2 regions of the Nonomuraea sp. NPDC050691 genome follow, and region 2 is predicted to be linked to the other one. Evidence: riboswitches for the same ligand, from Rfam matches in the RefSeq annotation. Region 2 holds a riboswitch; the other holds the start of a gene.

Region 1 (8,288 bases), on a different contig from region 2:
TGATCATTTTCAGGGTGATGGCCACGACGCCGGCCAGGGTGGCCGCGATGGACACGACCATGACGACGGCCAGCATGACGCCGATGGACCTGCGGCGCAGCGCCCACATCGCCCACACCCCGACGAAAGCCACGAGCAGCCCCAGCCCGGCGGTGACGGCGACGATCATCCCGAGGTCGTCCATCGCCGCCCCGGCGCCCAAGGCCCCCGCGAAGCTCACCCCCGGCCTCCACACGCCGCGAAGCGCACCCGCCGGCCTCCAGCCGCCCCGAAGCTCATCGCCGAGCTCACCCGCCGGCCTCCAGCGGCTCGAACCGGTACCCGACCCCCCACACCGTCATGATCCGGCGCGGCTCCGTCGGATCCGGCTCGATCTTCTCCCGCAGCCGCCGCACGTGGACCGTCACCGTCGAGGAGTCGCCGAACGACCACCCCCACACCTGGTCGAGCAGCGCCGACCGGCTGAACGCCTGCCGTGGGTTGCGCATCAGGTACGTCAGCAGGTCGAACTCCCGCGCCGTCAGCATCACCTCGGCGCCGCCCAGCCGTACCTCGTGCGCGCCCACGTCCACCATCAGGTCGCCGTCGCGCAGCACCCCCGTGCCACCCGGCACGGACGCGCCACGCGCCCGCCGGAGCACCGACTGCACCCGCAGAGCCAGCTCGCGCGGGCTGAACGGCTTGGTCACGTAGTCGTCGGCGCCCGTCTCCAGCCCGACGACGCGGTCGATCTCCTCGCCCAGAGCGGTCAGCATGATCACCGGTACCGGCCAGCGCTCCCGGAGCTTGCGGCACACCTGGAGCCCGTCGACCTTGGGCAGCATGAGGTCGAGGACCATCAGGTCGGGCGGCCGGGCGAGGGCGCGCCGCAGCGCCTCGGCGCCGTCGCTCACGCACTCCACCTCGTGGCCGTCGCGCTCCAGGTACCGCGCCACCACCTCGGCCACGGTGGGGTCGTCGTCGACCACCAGGATGCGTGTGTTCACGCTTTCACGGTACGGCGGGCGGCCCTCGGCGGGACACTCACGTCATCGGTTCGTAAGCCTCGCGGATCTTGGTCGGAGGACGTACGGTGTGCTCATGAGTCGAGTCGTCATGCTCGTGCTGGGCGCCCTTCTGGGGCTCTTCGTGCTGTTCAACTTCGTCCTGCCCATGGTGGTGGGGCTGCTGAAGGTGGCGCTGATCATCGGAGTGATCGGTCTGCTCGTCTTCGTCGCCGTCTCACTGGTCGGCAAGACCTCCTCGCGGTGATCCCGCCGGGAAGCTGACGTGACCCTGTTCCTGCTGGACCCGTGGCTGGCCGGCGTCACCATGGTGGCGGTCCTGCTCCTCGTGAGCTGGGCCGCCAGGCTGCTGCCCGCCCTGAGCGGCCGGGCGCCGAGCTTCCCGCTGGTGTACGCCCGGCGCACGGCCTTCCAGCGCCAGCGTGACCCCGGGGCCGCCGGCCGGCCCCGGCCGAGAGCGCCCTCCTCCCGCCCCGCTTCCACCTAGCGGGGCTCATTTCACCGAGCCCTCGTTCACCCGTACGCGAGACGCATCCGTACGTGAGAACGCATCCGTACGTCGAGGAAGGGCTCATGATCGATTCTCTTGTCACGCTTCTCATCGGCATGTCCGGAGGCCACGCGGCCCTCGCGATCGTGCTGTTCACGGTGGCCGTACGGCTGCTGCTGCTCCCCCTGAGCGTCCGCCAGGCGCGTGCCGCGCGCATCACGGAGCGGCTGGCGCCGAAGGTCCGCGCCCTGCGCGAGCGGTTCGGGCGGAACCCGGAACGGCTCGCCCGGGAGATGTCCGCCCTCTACTCGAAAGAGGGAAGCTCGCCGATGGCCGCGCTCCTGCCCGGGCTGGCGCAGGCGCCGTTCATGTGGCTGGTCTACCGGGTGGCCACGCACCCGACCGCTCTGGCCGGCCACGATCTTTTCGGCGCCCCACTGGGCCAGCAGATTGCCGGAATTGTCACCAATTACGGACTGATCAGTTGGCCAGTTTCGGTCTTCATCTTGGTGATCGCCCTGGTCATGCTGGTGGCGTGGCTCCAGGCCCGCCGGATCGCGGCCACGCTGCCCGAGGATCAGCCGGCGTACCTGAGAAGGATCATGCCGCTGATGCCGTTCGGCTCGGTGCTCGCCGCCCTGGTGCTCCCGTTGGCCGCCGGTCTCTACCTGCTGGTGTCCACCGGGTGGACGTACGGTGAACGGACGGTGCTGAACCGCCGGTTCGCCTGAGGCGCCTGCCACGTAGCCGTTCGGCGGCTGCCCGGAGGCCGGCTCAGCCGGCCTCTCGCAGGGCCGCGACCTGCCCGTTCATGCCGCTGCCCGTCCCGTCGGGGGCGGGCAGGATGGCCCAGACCGTGGTGGTGTCGCCGTCGTGGCGCACGCCCCAGCTCTCGGCGACGTACTCGACGATGCCGAGCCCCCGGCCGCCGAGCGAGGACAACGTGGGACGGCCCGCGCGCGGCTCGGTCGCCGCGCCCCCGTCGCTCACCGCGACCTCGATGTGGTCGTCGTTACGCAGCCACGCCACCTTCACCATGCCCGACGGCAGCGGGTGCGCGTGCCGCAGCGCGTTGCTGAGCAGCTCGCTCACCACGAGCACCGCGTCGTCGATCGCGGCGGAGAAGACACCGCAATCATGCAGGTCAGTGCTCAGACGCTGGCGGGCAACAGCGACGCTGGACGGCGCGTACGGCAGCAGCACCACGCTTGACACACCCACCTCCCCGTCTTCATGTGCCCCCCGCGGGAACACCCCCGGTACGACCGAAATGCCCCGTTACTCAATCCCAGAAACCGGATCTCGATCACAGCTTGTCCACATCGGACGATAGGTCAGCTCAACCGTGACCACCTCGTTACCGCACCGGTGTGTCGGATCCGATAGGGGGAGCCGCGGCGAGCACCATCCGCATCCGGGTGCCTCCGCCCGGTCGCGGATGGGCGCTCACATCGCCGCCCTGGGCCCGCGCGAGGCTGCGCACGATGTAGAGCCCGAGCCCCACTCCGCCGAACCTCCTCCGGTCGCCGCTCTCGACCTGGACGAACCTCTCGAAGATCCGTTCCCGGTCGGGCGCGGCGATGCCGACGCCCTCGTCGTCCACGACCACGACCACCCTGTCGTCCTCCGGCCACGCCTCGACCCTGATCAGCCCGCCCTTCGGTGAGTACTTGAAGGCGTTCTCCAGCAGCTGGCCGAGCACGATGTCGGTGGCCAGCGCGTCGCCCTTCACGTACGGCAGACCGTCGGGGATGTCCACCTCGACCCGGTGCGTGTCGGACAACTCGGGCAATCCTAGCGTTGCCGCATTTATCCGCTCAGCCAGGTCGAATGCCTCCACCCGTACCTTGAGCTCGTCCGCGCCCGCCCGCGAGCCGAGCAGCAGATGGTCCATGAGCTGCCCCAGCGACCTGGCCCGCTCGGCGATCGTGTGGACGGCGGAACGGCGCTCCGGGTCGCTCAGCTTGTCCCAGCGCGCGTCGAGCGTGCTGGCGAAGCCGCGCACGATCGTGATCGGGGTGCGCAGCTCGTGACTGGTCGTCGCGAGGAACAGGTCCTTGGCCTCCTCCAGTTCCTTGGCCCGGGTCACGTCACGGAAGTCGACCACCGTCTCGCCGGTCGCGTCCACGCGGGCGCTCACCACGTCGAGCCAGCGCCCCGTGTCGAGCTGGAACGTCAGCTTCTCCCCGGGCCTGGGCAGAGGGAACGGCGGCGGGCCGCCCATCACCGCGTCGGGGGCCAGCCCGGTCAGCTCGGCCGCAGCGGGGTTCCACCGGATGACGCGGCCCGCCCCGTCGAGCACCGCGATGCCGTCGGCGCTCGCGTCGAAAACCGCCTGCTCGTGCGCCCGCTGCCGCACCGCCTCCTGGTAGGCCATGGCGTTGCCCACGGCGATGCCCGCGTGCCCGGCCAGCAGCTCCAGCAGCTCCAGCTCCAGGTGGCCGGGCTTGCGCCGGGCGTACAGGGCGTAGAGCGCCCCGTACGGCCGCCCGCCCACGGCGGCGAGGCCGAGCGCGATGGTGTGCAGGCCGCTCAGCTCGGCCCACACCAGCTCGTCCAGCCCCTGAGACTCCAGCATGACCGTCTTGCCGGTGCGCAGCAGCTTGTCGACCAGGCTGGTGCGCAGGCCGGCCGTGGCGCCCTTGAGCGTGTCGGGCAGCCGGTGGGCGCTGACCAGCCGCAGCCGCTCGCCCTCGATGAGCACGAACCCGCCCGCGTCGGCGCCCGTCAACTCGGTCAGGCTGCCCGCGATCCGGTCGAGCACGGCCGGCAGCTCCAGCTCGGCGTTGATGTCGCCGACCACGTCGGTCAGCCGGCGCACCAGCCGCACCCGGCGCGCCATGCGCTCGCTCGCCGCCTCCTCGGCCGCCGCGCGGTGGTGGACGCACACGTAGCCGACCACCGAGCTGCCCATGACCAGCGGCCCGATGTCGACCGTGACATCGAGCACGCGGCCGTCGCGGCGCAACCGCTTGGTGCGCAGCGTCACCTGGTCGCCGGTGCGCGCGCGTTCGAGCACCGCGTTGTGCTCAGCCGTCAGCTCCCCCGGCACGATCGGCGCCCTGCGGCCCAGCATCTCCTCGGCGCTCCAGCCGAAGAGCCGCTCGGCGGCCGGGGTCCACACCAGCACGGTCTGGTCCCGGTCGAGCGCGATCAGCGCGTTGGGCGAGCCGGCGAGCACCGCGCGAGCGATCTCGTCGTCACTGCCGGCCCACTCGTCACCCACACCTCCATAGTGCCCGCGCTGCGGGGCCGCCGTCGGCCGATCCGTCCGATACGCTGCCGATCACGACCTACCAGGTGAGAAGAGGGTGAGCGGATGTCGAGCGGTGATCTCGATGCCCTGCTAAGGGTGACCTCCGCCACCTACCGCGGGGAGACGCCGCCCGACATCGCGTTCGGCACGTATGACGGCGCCGTGGGGCGGCTGGTGCTCGCGGCCTCCGGCAAGGGTGTCGTGGCGTGCAGCTTCGAGGACGAGAACACGGTGTACGAGCGGGTGATGCGGCACGTGGGCACGTTCATCGGGCCCGACCCCGGGCGGCTCGACCCGGTGCGCCGCGAGCTCGACGCGTACTTCTCGGGGCGGCTGCGGGCCTTCACCACGCCGGTGGACCTCGCCCTGGCCACCCCGTTCGCGCGTACGGTGCTGCAGAAGACGATGGCGGTGCCGTACGGCACGACGACGACGCTCGGCGAGATCGGCGAGCGCATCGGGCGGCCACGCGCGCTGCGGGCGGTCGGCAACGCGCTGATGGCCAACCCGGTGTGCGTCGTCGTGCCCTGCCACCGCGTCGTGCCCGGCGACGGTGAGCTCGGCGACTACGCCGGGGGCGTGGCCGCCAAGCGGCACCTGCTCACCGTCGAGTCCCGCTCCTGAGAGCGGTCGGCCGGTCGCCCCGGCGCGAGACCAGGCCGATGGCGAGCGTGACGAGGGAGGCCACGAGCGCCGCGCCCAGCGCGCCGTTCATCCACGGCTGCCGGGTGAAGCCGATCGCGTCGCGCACCGCGGCCCAGAAGTCGTCCCACGGGGCGACGGTCAGCGCCGAGGTGGTCAGCCAGTACGCGGCGAAGCCGAGCGCCCAGGGCACCAGCATGGACCAGCGGGCCGGGGCGTCCTCGCCGGTGTTCCACCGGGCGGCGCCGCCGAGCAGGAAGTAGTCCACGGCGAGCACCGCGAACATCGGCACGAACACCGCGCCGATGACGCCGAGGAACGCGCCGTAGGAGTTCACGTCGACCAGCAGCGCGAGCCCGGTGGTGAGCACGCCGATGGCGACGGTGAAGACCCGGCGGTCGACGCGCGGCATGAGGTTCTGCAGCGAGACGGTGGTCGAGTAGACGTTGGCGAACGACTGGTCCGTCTCGCGCAGCACGAGCACGGCGAAGAACAGCGCCCCCAGCGGGGCCGCGACGAACGCGCCGAACACCGCGGTGGAGTCGGCCCCGGCGACGGCCGCCCCGGTGATGGCCACCGCGTACACGCCGAGCCCCAGGCAGGCCACCTGGGCCAGCGTGTAGCCGCCGACGATGCCGGTGAACGCGGCGGCGCTCGACCTGGAGTGCCGGGCGAAGTCGGCCGCCATCGGCACCCACGAGACCGACAGCGCGATCACGTAGTCGACGGCCGGGGCGAACGCCTGCCACGAGCCGCCGGACTGCGGCTGGGCCTGGCCCAGGAAGTCCACGGCGAACCAGATCAGCGCGATGATCACGGCGATCGTGACGTAGCGGCGCAGCAGCCGCACCGAGCCGAGCGGCCAGATGGTCACCGCGGTGGTGAGGACGCCGGCCGCGATCACCCAGACCGCGTACGGCACCGCCGGGCCGAAGACGGCGTTCGCGCCCATGGCGATCACCCAGAGCTCGAAGGCGCCCCAGCCCACCATCTGGATGATGTTGAGCACGGTCGGCACGTACGACAGCCGCGCCCCGAACAGGCCGCGGAGCAGCACCATCGACGGCCGGCCGGTCTGCGTGCCCGGGATGGCGGCCAGGCCCACCATCGCGGTGCCGATCAGGCTGCCCACCACGGCGGCGACGAGGGCGGCCGCGACGCTCAGGGGCGCGCCCTTGAGCGGGTCGAGCAGGAGGAGCGCGCCGGAGAAGCCCAGCAGGCTGACGCCGAGGTTGGCCCAGAGCGCCCCCTGGTCGAGCACGCCGAGCGTCTTCGGCGGCGGCTCGTCGAGGGTCAGCGGGACTTCGTTGACGGCACGCGTCATCACACACTCCCTACGCCGGCATTACCCGGACAGGTTCATGCGGTCGGCAGCAGCGGTAGCTGCCCTCTCAGCCCGGTGGCCCCGAGCTCCCGCGTTGGCTCATGCAGTTGGCGCCCTCATATTGCCTCATGAGAGGACTTCTGGCCACAGTGGGTCGGATCTCAGGTCGAACCGATCGTGAACGCGGCGGCGTGGTCGCTGACGAAGTCGGCGATGTCGCGCGGGGGGCGGCCGAGCAGGTCGGCGACCGTGTCGGTGGTGAAGTCGCCCCAGCCGGAGGCGTACGCCTGCGCGTACTCCTCGAGCATGTCGACGATCCAGGCCGGAACGCCGTACCCGAGCAGGGTCTTGTGCTTGGCGTCGTCGCTGACCGGCAGGTACGCGACGGACCTGCCGAGAGCGACGCTCAGGTGGCCGGCGACCTCGTCGAACGTCAGCGAGCGCGGGCCGGTGAGGGTGTACGTCCGGCCGTGGTGGCGATCCGGGTCGTCGAGGAGCACGCGGGCGGCGCACTCGGCGATGTCGCGCACGTCGATCATGCCGATCCGCGCCGAGGCCATGTTCAGGGAGAAGCTGCCGGTGGCGGCGATGTCGTCCGCCTCGTTCAGCAGGTTCTGCATGAACCAGTGCGGACGCAGGATCGTCCAGCGCATGCCGCACCGTTCGGTCTCCCGGTCGGACAGCGCGTGGAGCCTGCCGCTGCGGTTGGGCGCGTCGTGCGCCGCGCCGACGACCGACAGGCGCACGACGCGCTCCACACCGGCCTGGCGCGCGGCCCACATGGCGTTCATGTTGTGCTCCGGGGCGCGGGGGCCGTTCGGGGTGAGCAGCCACACGTCCTGCGCGCCCTCGAAGGCGGGCGGCAGCGACCGGGGGTCGTCGAGGTCGCCGACGACGACCTCGGCGCTGCCCGCGCGCGGACTTCTGGACCCGTCATGGACGAGGGCGCGAAGGTTCACGTCGGCCCCGTCCAGCGCGTCGATCAGCGCGGTGGACACGGTTCCGGTGGCTCCGGTGATCAGCACGGTGCGTGACATGCTCATTCTCCCTTGGTGGTTACGGGGGTACGGACCGGGGCCGGCGAGTGCTTGCCCGCCGCCCGGCTGACGGTGACGCGCTCCAGGACCCAGAGCACGACGGTCCCGGCGGAGAGTGTGGCGCCCAGGACGCACACGCCGGTCCAGCCGCTGTCGACCCAGACCGCGGAGGCCAGCGCGGACCCCACCGCGCCGCCGACGAAGAGGCAGGTCATGAAGGCGGAGTTGATCCGGTTGCGGGCCTCGGGACGCAGCGCGTAGACGACGTTCTGGCTGCTGTTGAGCACCGCCTGATGCGCCAGGTCCAGCACGACCACACCGATGAGCAGGAAGACCAGCGAGCTCGCCCCCGCCGCCATCGCCGCCCAGGACGTCACCAGCAGGACCGTCCCGGCCCCGCTCACGATCTGCACGAACCCGCGGTCGGCCAGCCGGCCCGCCACCGTGGCGGTCAGCGCGCCCACGGCGCCGACCAGCCCGAACAGGCCGATGGCCGACTCCGACCACGCGTACGGCGCCTCCACCAGCAAGAAGG
Region 2 (8,288 bases):
GGTGGCACGACGTGGTCCACCGGGCGCTGGAGGAGCGGTCCGGGCCCCGGGTGGCCGACGCCTGGCTCGGCGACGCGTTCGAGCTGGCCGAGATCCACGTCCACCCCGACTACCAGGGCAAGGGCATCGGCCGGGCCATGATCACCACGCTGTGCGCGGGGCGCCGGGAGCGCTCGGCCGTGCTGTCCACCCACGACCGGCCCACCGCCGCCCGCCACCTGTACCGCAGCATGGGCTTCACGGACCTGATCTCGCGGTTCGTCTTCCCCGGCGGCTACGAAGAGTACGCGATCGCCGGCCGGCCCCTGCCGCTGTAGCCGACGGACCTCCTGGTAAAGCCTTGACCAGCGAGTTTGGCGGACGTGACGCGCGGGGATGAATGACTACGCAAAGTAATGGACGCTCTACCGCGCGTCTACCCACCCCTACCCGCCACCCGCCGGGTCCCCCTGCGGGCGGGTGGCGGGCCCCACCGGGTCCCCCCGGGTCCCACCGGCCCCATCGGGCCACGCCGGGCCGCACTTGGCACCGGCCGAGCCTCGCCGGGCCCCTGCCGCGGACGGGTTTCGCGGCGGCGGGAATGTTCCCGGCCGAGGCGTGGTTCTATGACACGTGGCCGGTGTGCCCAGTGTCCCCGGGCCTCACCTATCGCCTTCGCGGAATACCGTTCGGCTGGAGCCGCGTTGTGCACCTCGCCGAGAGGCGACACGCACACCGGTACGCACACGTCGAAGAGCCCGTCCCCGTCAGGGGGCGGGCTCTTCGCATGGGCGCGGGCAGGGCCTCAGACGGCGACCGGCTCCGGGTGCGACAGGAGCTGGAAGACCTCGCGCGAGGCGCTCGACCGGTTGAACGTGATGAAGTGGATGCCCGGCGCGCCCTCGTCGAGCAGCCGCTGGCACAGCTCGGCGCCGTGCTCGATGCCGAGCCGCCGCACCGCCGCCGGGTCGTCGGCGACGGCCTCGAAGCGGGCGGCCAGAGCCGGCGGGAACGGCGCCCCCGACAGCTGCTCCGAGCGGGCGATCGTGCTCATCTGGGTGACCGGCATGATGCACGGGATGATCGGCGTGTCGCAGCCGCGGGCCGCGACCCGGTCGCGCAGCCGGAGGTAGTCGTCGGCCTGGAAGAACATCTGCGTGATCGCGTAGTCGGCGCCCGCCCGGCACTTGCGCACGAAGAACTCGGTGTCGGACTCGATGGACGGCGAGCGCGGATGCTTGTAGGGGAAGGCCGCCACGCCCACGCAGAAGTCGCCGGCCTGGCGGATCAGCCGCACCAGTTCCTCGGCGTACAGGACGCCATCGGGGTGCCGGACCCAGTCGCCGGTCGGGTCGCCGGGCGGGTCGCCGCGTACGGCCAGGATGTTGCGCACCCCGGCGTCGGCGAAGCGGCCGACGAGGTGGCGCAGCTCGCGGGTCGAGTGGTTGACGGCGGTGAAGTGGGCCACCGGCGTGAGCGTCGTGTCGTGGGCGACCCGCTCGACGATGTCGACCGTGCGGTCGCGGGTGGTGCCGCCCGCTCCGTACGTCACCGAGACGAAGGTCGGCCGCAGCGACTCCAGCTCGCGGATCGCGCGCCAGAGCTGCCGCTCGCCCTCGTCGGTCTTCGGCGGGAAGAACTCGAAGGAGAACGACCGGCCACCGGAGGCGAGGAGCTCCCGGACGGTGGGGACACGATCGGGCAGGACGGATGGTCGACCAAGGGCCATGGTCCAAGGTTACCGTGGCGTGCCCCGCACCAGCGGTCAACACGGTGGCCTGGAGATCCGGCGTCGTCCGGCGGCCACTAGTCTCAAGGCATGAACACTGAGGCCGCGAGCATGGACACCTTGCGCGAACAGGTGGACCGTTGCCTGAGGGAGTTCGTCGACCGGCAGCTTCCCGTCACGGGCGCGCCGGAGCTGGAGCCGCTCCGCCTGGCCGCCAAGGAGCTGCTGGCGGGCGGCAAGCGGCTGCGTCCCGCGTTCTGCTACTGGGGGTGGCGCGGCGCGGGCGGGGCCGACCTTCCGGGCATCTACCTGGCGGCGGCGTCGCTGGAGCTGCTCCAGGCGAGCGCGCTGGTCCACGACGACGTGATGGACAAGAGCGACCTGCGGCGCGGCATGCCCTCGGCCCACCGCCGGTTCGAGGCGATGCACGCCGGCTCGGGCTGGCACGGCTCGGCCGAGCAGTTCGGGATGGGCGCGGCGATCCTGCTGGGCAACCTGCTGCTGATCTGGTCCGGCGAGATGTGGCGCGGCAGCGGCCTGCCGCCGGAGGCGCTCGCGGGGGCGCAGCCGTTCCACGACCACATGCGCACCGAGCTGATGTGCGGCCAGTACCTCGACCTGCTGGAGCAGGCCCACGGGGAGAACACGTTCGAGTCGGCGCTGCGGGTCGCGCTCTACAAGAGCGGCAAGTACTCCGTGGAGCAGCCGCTCCGGCTCGGGCTGGCGCTCGCGGCGGGCAAGCTGGAGCCGTGGATGGACGAGCTGTGCACCACGTACGGCACGCGGGTGGGGATCGCGTTCCAGATGCGCGACGACATCCTCGGCGTGTTCGGCGACCCGGCGGCCACCGGCAAGCCGGCCGGCGACGACCTGCGCGAGGGCAAGCGGACGATGCTCGTGGCGCGCACGCTGGCCGCCGCGACGCCGGAGCAGGCGGCGCTGGTGCGCAGCCTGCTGGGCGACCCGGGGCTCGACGACCGGGGCGTGGCGGCGCTGCGCGAGGTCATCGAGGACACGGGGGCGCTGAAGGAGTGCGAGGACCTGATCGGGGCGTACCTGACCGAGGCGCTGGCCTGCCTCGACCAGGCGCCGATCACGGCGGAGGCGCGCTCCGCGCTCGCCGGCCTGGCGGTCGCGGCCACCTCACGCCAGGCGTGAGCGGTCAAGCACCGCCCGAGGAGTCGCCGCAGACAGGGATGTCCGCGCCGGGCATCGTCACACCGTGGGGTGGGCGGCCCGGGTTGCCGGAGCCTCTCCGCAACGAGGGGCGGCCGGCGATCAGCGACCACACCATCCAGATGACGACGCCCGCGAACGCGATCACTAAACCGGCCGCCACGACCGTGGACACCGTCATCACGCCGCTCCCAGACGCTTGGCGAACTCGGCGGCCGCCGCGCCCGGGTCGTCGGCCTCGGTGATCGCCCGGACCACGACGACGCGGGTCGCGCCGTACGCCATGACCTCGTCCAGGTTGGCGAGGTCGATGCCGCCGATCGCGAACCACGGCCGGTCCGTGCCGAGCCCGGCCGCGTGCCGCAGCAGCGGCGGTCCCGGCGCCGGACGCCCCGGCTTGGTCGGTGTGGGCCAGGTCGGCCCGCAGCAGAAGTAGTCGACGCCTTCCTCCACCGCCGCGGCGGACGCCTCGGCGGCGGAGTGGGTGGACCTGCCGATGAGGATGTCGTCGCCGAGGATCTCTCGTGCGACCCTCACCGGAAGGTCGTCCTGCCCCAGGTGGAGCACGTCGGGGCGGGCGGCGTGGGCCACGTCCGCCCGGTCGTTGACGGCCAGCAGCTTGCCGTGCCGGTCGCAGGCGTCGCGGAAGACCTCCAGCAGCGCGAGCTCCTCGCGCGCCTCCAGGCCCTTCTCGCGGAGCTGGACGACGTCGACGCCGCCGGCCAGGACCGCGTCGAGGAAGTCGGCCAGATCGCCGCGCCCGCGGCGTCCGTCGGTGCAGAGGTAGAGCCGGGCGTCAGAAACCGAGGGCCTGGGCACGTCTTTTGACCTCGGTGTGGCGGCCCGCGCGGATCGCCTCGATGGGCGAGCCGGGCAGCGAGTCGTCCGGGGTGAAGAGCCAGCGCAGCGCCTCGACGTCGTCGAAGCCGGCGTCCTGCAGCACGGTGAGTGTGCCGGGCAGGCCCTTCATCACCTCGTTCCCGTCGAGGAACACGGCGGGCACGTGCGGCCCGCCGCTGCCCCGCCGTACGCCTAGCAGCTTGTGGTCCTTGAGGAGTTGCTTGGTGCGTCCGAGCGAGAGCTGCATGCGCTGGGCCACCTCGGGAAGAGTGAGCCACTCTTCGACGAGTTGGTCGGTCTCCCGGTCGATCTGTGCAACAGAAAGCGTCACGAAACCACAACTACCACATGGCGCGCTTGCTCAAACAACACAATCGCGTAGAGGGACATCGGGATCTACCAGGCGTTCTGGGTCGATCCGGTGGCCCGCGTCGATGATGCGGCGTCCCTGGACGAGGTCGCGCGGGCGGTCCACGGCGAGAACCGCGGCCAGGGTGTCCTCTTCCGTCAGCCAGCAGGCCGACCACTTGCCTTCCGGCCCGCCCCGGTGGAGGAGGCGGGCGCCGGCCGGGTGGTGGCCCGCGTACTGGACCATGTGGCCGAACTGCTCGGACCAGAAGTACGGCACCGGGTCGTACACCGCGTCCTCGCCGAGCAGCGTGGCCGCGGCGACCTCGGGCGCGCCGAGCGCGGTGTCCCAGTGCTCGACCCGAAGGCGGGTGCCGTAGCGGCGCGACCACCAGGCGGCGCAGTCGCCCACCGCGACCACGCCCGGCAGGGAGGCGCGCAGGTGCTCGTCGGCGACGACGCCGTTGTGCAGGTCGATGTCGGCGCCGGCCAGCCACTCGACGGCCGGGCGGACGCCGACGCCGGTGACGACCACGTGCGCCTCGACGAACTCCCCGTCCACCAGCCGCACGCCGCCCTCGTCCACCGAGGCGACCATGGTGTCGAGCCGCAGGTCGATCCCTTCGTACCAGCTGAGGGTGCGGGCGCCGATCCCGGCGGGGACGGCGTGGGAGAGCGGGGCGGGGCCGGCCTCGATCACGGTCACCTCGCAGCCGGCGCGGCGCGCGGCCGTGGCCACCTCGGCGCCGATCCAGCCGGCCCCGATCACCGCGACGCGGGCGCCGCGGACGAGCCTGGCGCGCAGCTCCAGCGCGTCGTCGAGGGTGCGCAGCACGTGCTGCTGCCCGTCGCCGGGCAGCGTGACCGGGTCGGCGCCGGTCGCGATGACCAGGCCGTCGTACGGCAGGTCGCCCTCGCTCGTCTCGACCACGCCCGGGCGCAGGCCGGTGGCGCTGACGCCGGGGCGGAAGTCCACCTCGAGCGTCGCGAGGTCGGAGTCGACGAAGCTGGAGTCGCTGGTACCCAGCAGCACCGCCTTGGACAGGGGCGGGCGGTCGTACGGGCGGTGCCGTTCCTGCCCCAGGAGGACGATCTCACCGCCGAACCCCCGGGCCCGCAGGGCCTCGATGCTGCGCACTCCGGCCAGGCCCGCTCCGGCCACCACGACACGGTTCACGTTCAAGACCATAACGGGGCCGCCGCCGGAGTCCCGCACCGAGGCCGTAGGCTGGGGGCGTACGACGCGCGGGAGTCCGGCCGTGACCGGGCTGAGAGGAAGGCTTGACCGGGCCTTCGACCGCAATCCACCTGATCCGGATCATGCCGGCGAAGGGAGCGCGCATGGAGCTGATCGTGGGCGGCGGGATCGTCGGGCTGTCGGTCGCCTGGCGGCTGTCGCGGGCGGGGCGGGCCGTCACCGTGGTGGACCCGGCGCCGGCCTCCGGGGCCTCGCACGCGGCGGCGGGCATGCTGGCGCCCGTGAGCGAGGTCTCCTACACGGAGGAGCCGCTGCTGCGGCTGGGCGTGGCGTCGCTGCGCCGCTGGCCGTCGTTCGCCGCCGAGCTGGCCGCCGACGCGGGGCTGCCGCCCGGGGTGCTCGCCCCTTCGCCCGGGTCCTCCGGGGCGCCCTCGTACGGGGTGGACTTCCGCGCCGACGGCACCCTGGACGTGGCGTTCGGGGCGGACGACCTCGCCGCGCTGGACGAGCTGGCCGCCTTCATGGGCAAGCTGGGGCTGCCGGTCGAGCGGCTGACGGGCCGGGAGTGCCGGCGTCTGGAGCCGATGCTGGCCCCCTCGGTGCGGGGCGGGCTGCTGGCGCCGGGCGACGCGTGGGTGGACCCGCGCCGCGTCACGTCCGCCCTGCTCGCCGCTCTGGAGCGCCGGGGTGTCCCGGTGGTGCGGGCCCGGGTGTCGAGGCTCCTGCGGGCCTCTGAGGGCCCCGGGGACGGCGCCGTCGTGGGCGTGGAGCTGGCCGCCGCGGCCGGAGGCGGGGCGGTTCCCGCCGAGATCCAGGCCGACGGGGTGGTCCTGGCGGCCGGCGTGTGGAGCGCGGAGCTGGCCGGCGTCCCCGTCCGGCCGGTCAAGGGCCAGATCATGCGGCTGCGCTCCGCCGAGCCGCTGCTGAGCCGGTGCGTACGCGGCGTCGTCCACGGCGCCCCCGTCTACCTGGTGCCGCGCGGCGACGGCGAGCTCGTGGTGGGCGCCACGCAGGAGGAGCTGGGCTTCGACACGCGGGTGACGGCCGGCGGCCTGTACGAGCTGCTGCGCGACGCCCGTGAGCTGGTGCCCGGGGTGACGGAGCTGGAGGTGGCCGAGGTGGTCGCCGGGCTGCGCCCGGGCACTCCGGACAACCTTCCGCTCATCGGCCCGAGCGGCACGCCGGGCCTGACGCTGGCGACCGGGCACCACCGTGGCGGGGTGCTGCTGGCGCCGCTCACGGCGGCCCTGCTCCAGGGGGAGGAGCCCGAGCTGGCGGCCCTGTGCTCCCCCGCCCGCCACCACCCGGTCCCCGGGCCCCAGGGCTTCGGCGGCCTCCCGTACGACAAGACCTCCGGCTCCGAGGAGATGGGATGAGAGTGACGATCAACGGCAGCCCGCGCGAGGTGCCCGACGGCACCACCGTGGCGCAGGCCGTGCGGATCCTTACCACCGCCACCACCGGCGTGGCGGTGGCCGTGAACGACGAGGTCGTGACGCGCGGCTCGTGGGAGACCACGGCGCTCGGCGACAGCGACCGCGTCGAGGTGCTGACGGCGGTGCAAGGTGGATGATCTGATCATCGCCGGGGAGAAGTTCTCGTCCCGGCTCATCATGGGAACCGGCGGGGCCCCCTCGCTGGAGGTGCTGGACCAGGCCCTCGCCGCCTCCGGCACCGAGCTGACCACGGTCGCGATGCGGCGGCTCGACCCGTCGGCGCGCGGCTCCGTCCTCGACGTGCTGCGCGAGCGCGGCATCAAGGTGCTGCCCAACACCGCGGGCTGCTTCACGGCGGGCGAGGCCGTGCTGACGGCCCGGCTGGCCCGCGAGGCGCTCGGCACGAACTGGGTCAAGCTCGAAGTGATCGCCGACGAGCGGACCCTGCTCCCGGACCCGATCGAGACGTTCGACGCGGCCGAGCGGCTGGTGGCCGACGGCTTCGTGGTGCTGCCGTACATCGGCGACGACCCGGCGCTGGCGCGCCGCCTGGAGCAGGCCGGGTGCGCGGCGGTCATGCCGCTCGGCGCGCCCATCGGCTCGGGGCTCGGCATCCGCAACCCGCACAACATCGAGCTCATCGTGGAGGCGGCCGGAGTGCCGGTGATCCTCGACGCGGGCATCGGCACGGCCAGCGACGCCGCGCTGGCGATGGAGCTGGGCTGCGACGCGGTGCTGCTGGCGACGGCGGTCACCCGGGCGCAGCGGCCCGACCTGATGGCCGCGGCCATGCGGGGCGCGGTCCAGGCCGGGCGCCTCGCCCGCCAGGCCGGCCGCATCCCGCGCCGCCGCTACGCCGAGGCGTCCTCCCCGATGACCCCGTGAAGCCGTATCGGACGTCCGCAAAGGGGCGTCCGAAACGGCCGGGCGGGGGCCACGGCTCCGCATCGTTTCGGATGGTCGCGCCCTGCGGGCGGTGAAACGCCCGTAAACTCGGCGGCGTGGACACGACGACTGCGGACCCCCTGGTCGGGCGGACCCTGGACGGGCGCTACCGCATCGAGTCCCGGATCGCGCGGGGCGGCATGGCGACCGTCTACCTCGCGCTGGACGTCCGGCTCGACCGCACGGTCGCGCTGAAGGTCATGCATCGCTCGCTCGCCGAGGACCCGGCGTTCGTGCGGCGCTTCATCGGGGAGGCCAAGTCCGTGGCCAGCCTCTCCCACCCCAACGTGGTCCACGTCTTCGACCAGGGCACCGACGGCGACGTCGTCTACCTGTCCATGGAGTACGTCCCCGGCAGGACGCTGCGCGACATCCTCAACGAGCGGGGCAGGCTGCCGGCCCGCGAGGCGCTGGAGATCCTGATCCCGGTGCTCGCGGCGCTGGGCGCGGCCCACCAGGCGGGCATGGTCCACCGCGACGTCAAGCCGGAGAACGTGCTGATGACGGCCGACGGCCGGGTCAAGGTCGTGGACTTCGGCCTGGCCCGGGCGATCGAGGCGACCAACCAGACCCGCACCGGCATGATGATCGGCACGATCGGCTACATGTCGCCCGAGCAGGTGACCACCGGCCGGGC

What was found. Region 2 has a riboswitch for thiamine pyrophosphate ahead of AB0H81_RS23900 (FAD-dependent oxidoreductase). Riboswitches for the same ligand answer to the same signal wherever they lie in the genome.
Region 1: it holds a riboswitch for thiamine pyrophosphate, as region 2 does, so the genes downstream of both, AB0H81_RS00690 (cytosine permease) here and AB0H81_RS23900 (FAD-dependent oxidoreductase) in region 2, are expected to answer to the same signal.

Annotation. Positions count from the first base shown of each region.
Region 1 is NZ_JBFAIA010000001.1:126,259-134,546, reverse strand. Features, by position in the region: gene AB0H81_RS00730 (HAMP domain-containing sensor histidine kinase) at 1-220, opposite strand, end outside; gene AB0H81_RS00725 (response regulator transcription factor) at 288-986, opposite strand; gene AB0H81_RS00720 (hypothetical protein) at 1,081-1,251, shown strand; gene AB0H81_RS00715 (DUF6412 domain-containing protein) at 1,270-1,491, shown strand; gene yidC (membrane protein insertase YidC) at 1,578-2,225, shown strand; gene AB0H81_RS00705 (ATP-binding protein) at 2,269-2,709, opposite strand; gene AB0H81_RS00700 (PAS domain S-box protein) at 2,852-4,720, opposite strand; gene AB0H81_RS00695 (methylated-DNA--[protein]-cysteine S-methyltransferase) at 4,847-5,374, shown strand; gene AB0H81_RS00690 (cytosine permease) at 5,352-6,716, opposite strand; TPP riboswitch at 6,707-6,819, opposite strand; gene AB0H81_RS00685 (SDR family oxidoreductase) at 6,878-7,753, opposite strand; gene AB0H81_RS00680 (MFS transporter) at 7,756-8,288, opposite strand, start outside.
Region 2 is NZ_JBFAIA010000069.1:7,593-15,880, forward strand. Features, by position in the region: gene AB0H81_RS23865 (GNAT family N-acetyltransferase) at 1-317, shown strand, start outside; gene metF (methylenetetrahydrofolate reductase [NAD(P)H]) at 785-1,708, opposite strand; gene AB0H81_RS23875 (polyprenyl synthetase family protein) at 1,799-2,866, shown strand; gene AB0H81_RS23880 (hypothetical protein) at 2,871-3,065, opposite strand; gene thiE (thiamine phosphate synthase) at 3,065-3,703, opposite strand; gene AB0H81_RS23890 (Rv2175c family DNA-binding protein) at 3,681-4,055, opposite strand; gene AB0H81_RS23895 (FAD-dependent oxidoreductase) at 4,086-5,249, opposite strand; TPP riboswitch at 5,308-5,424, shown strand; gene AB0H81_RS23900 (FAD-dependent oxidoreductase) at 5,414-6,646, shown strand; gene thiS (sulfur carrier protein ThiS) at 6,643-6,843, shown strand; gene AB0H81_RS23910 (thiazole synthase) at 6,836-7,591, shown strand; gene AB0H81_RS23915 (PASTA domain-containing protein) at 7,708-8,288, shown strand, end outside.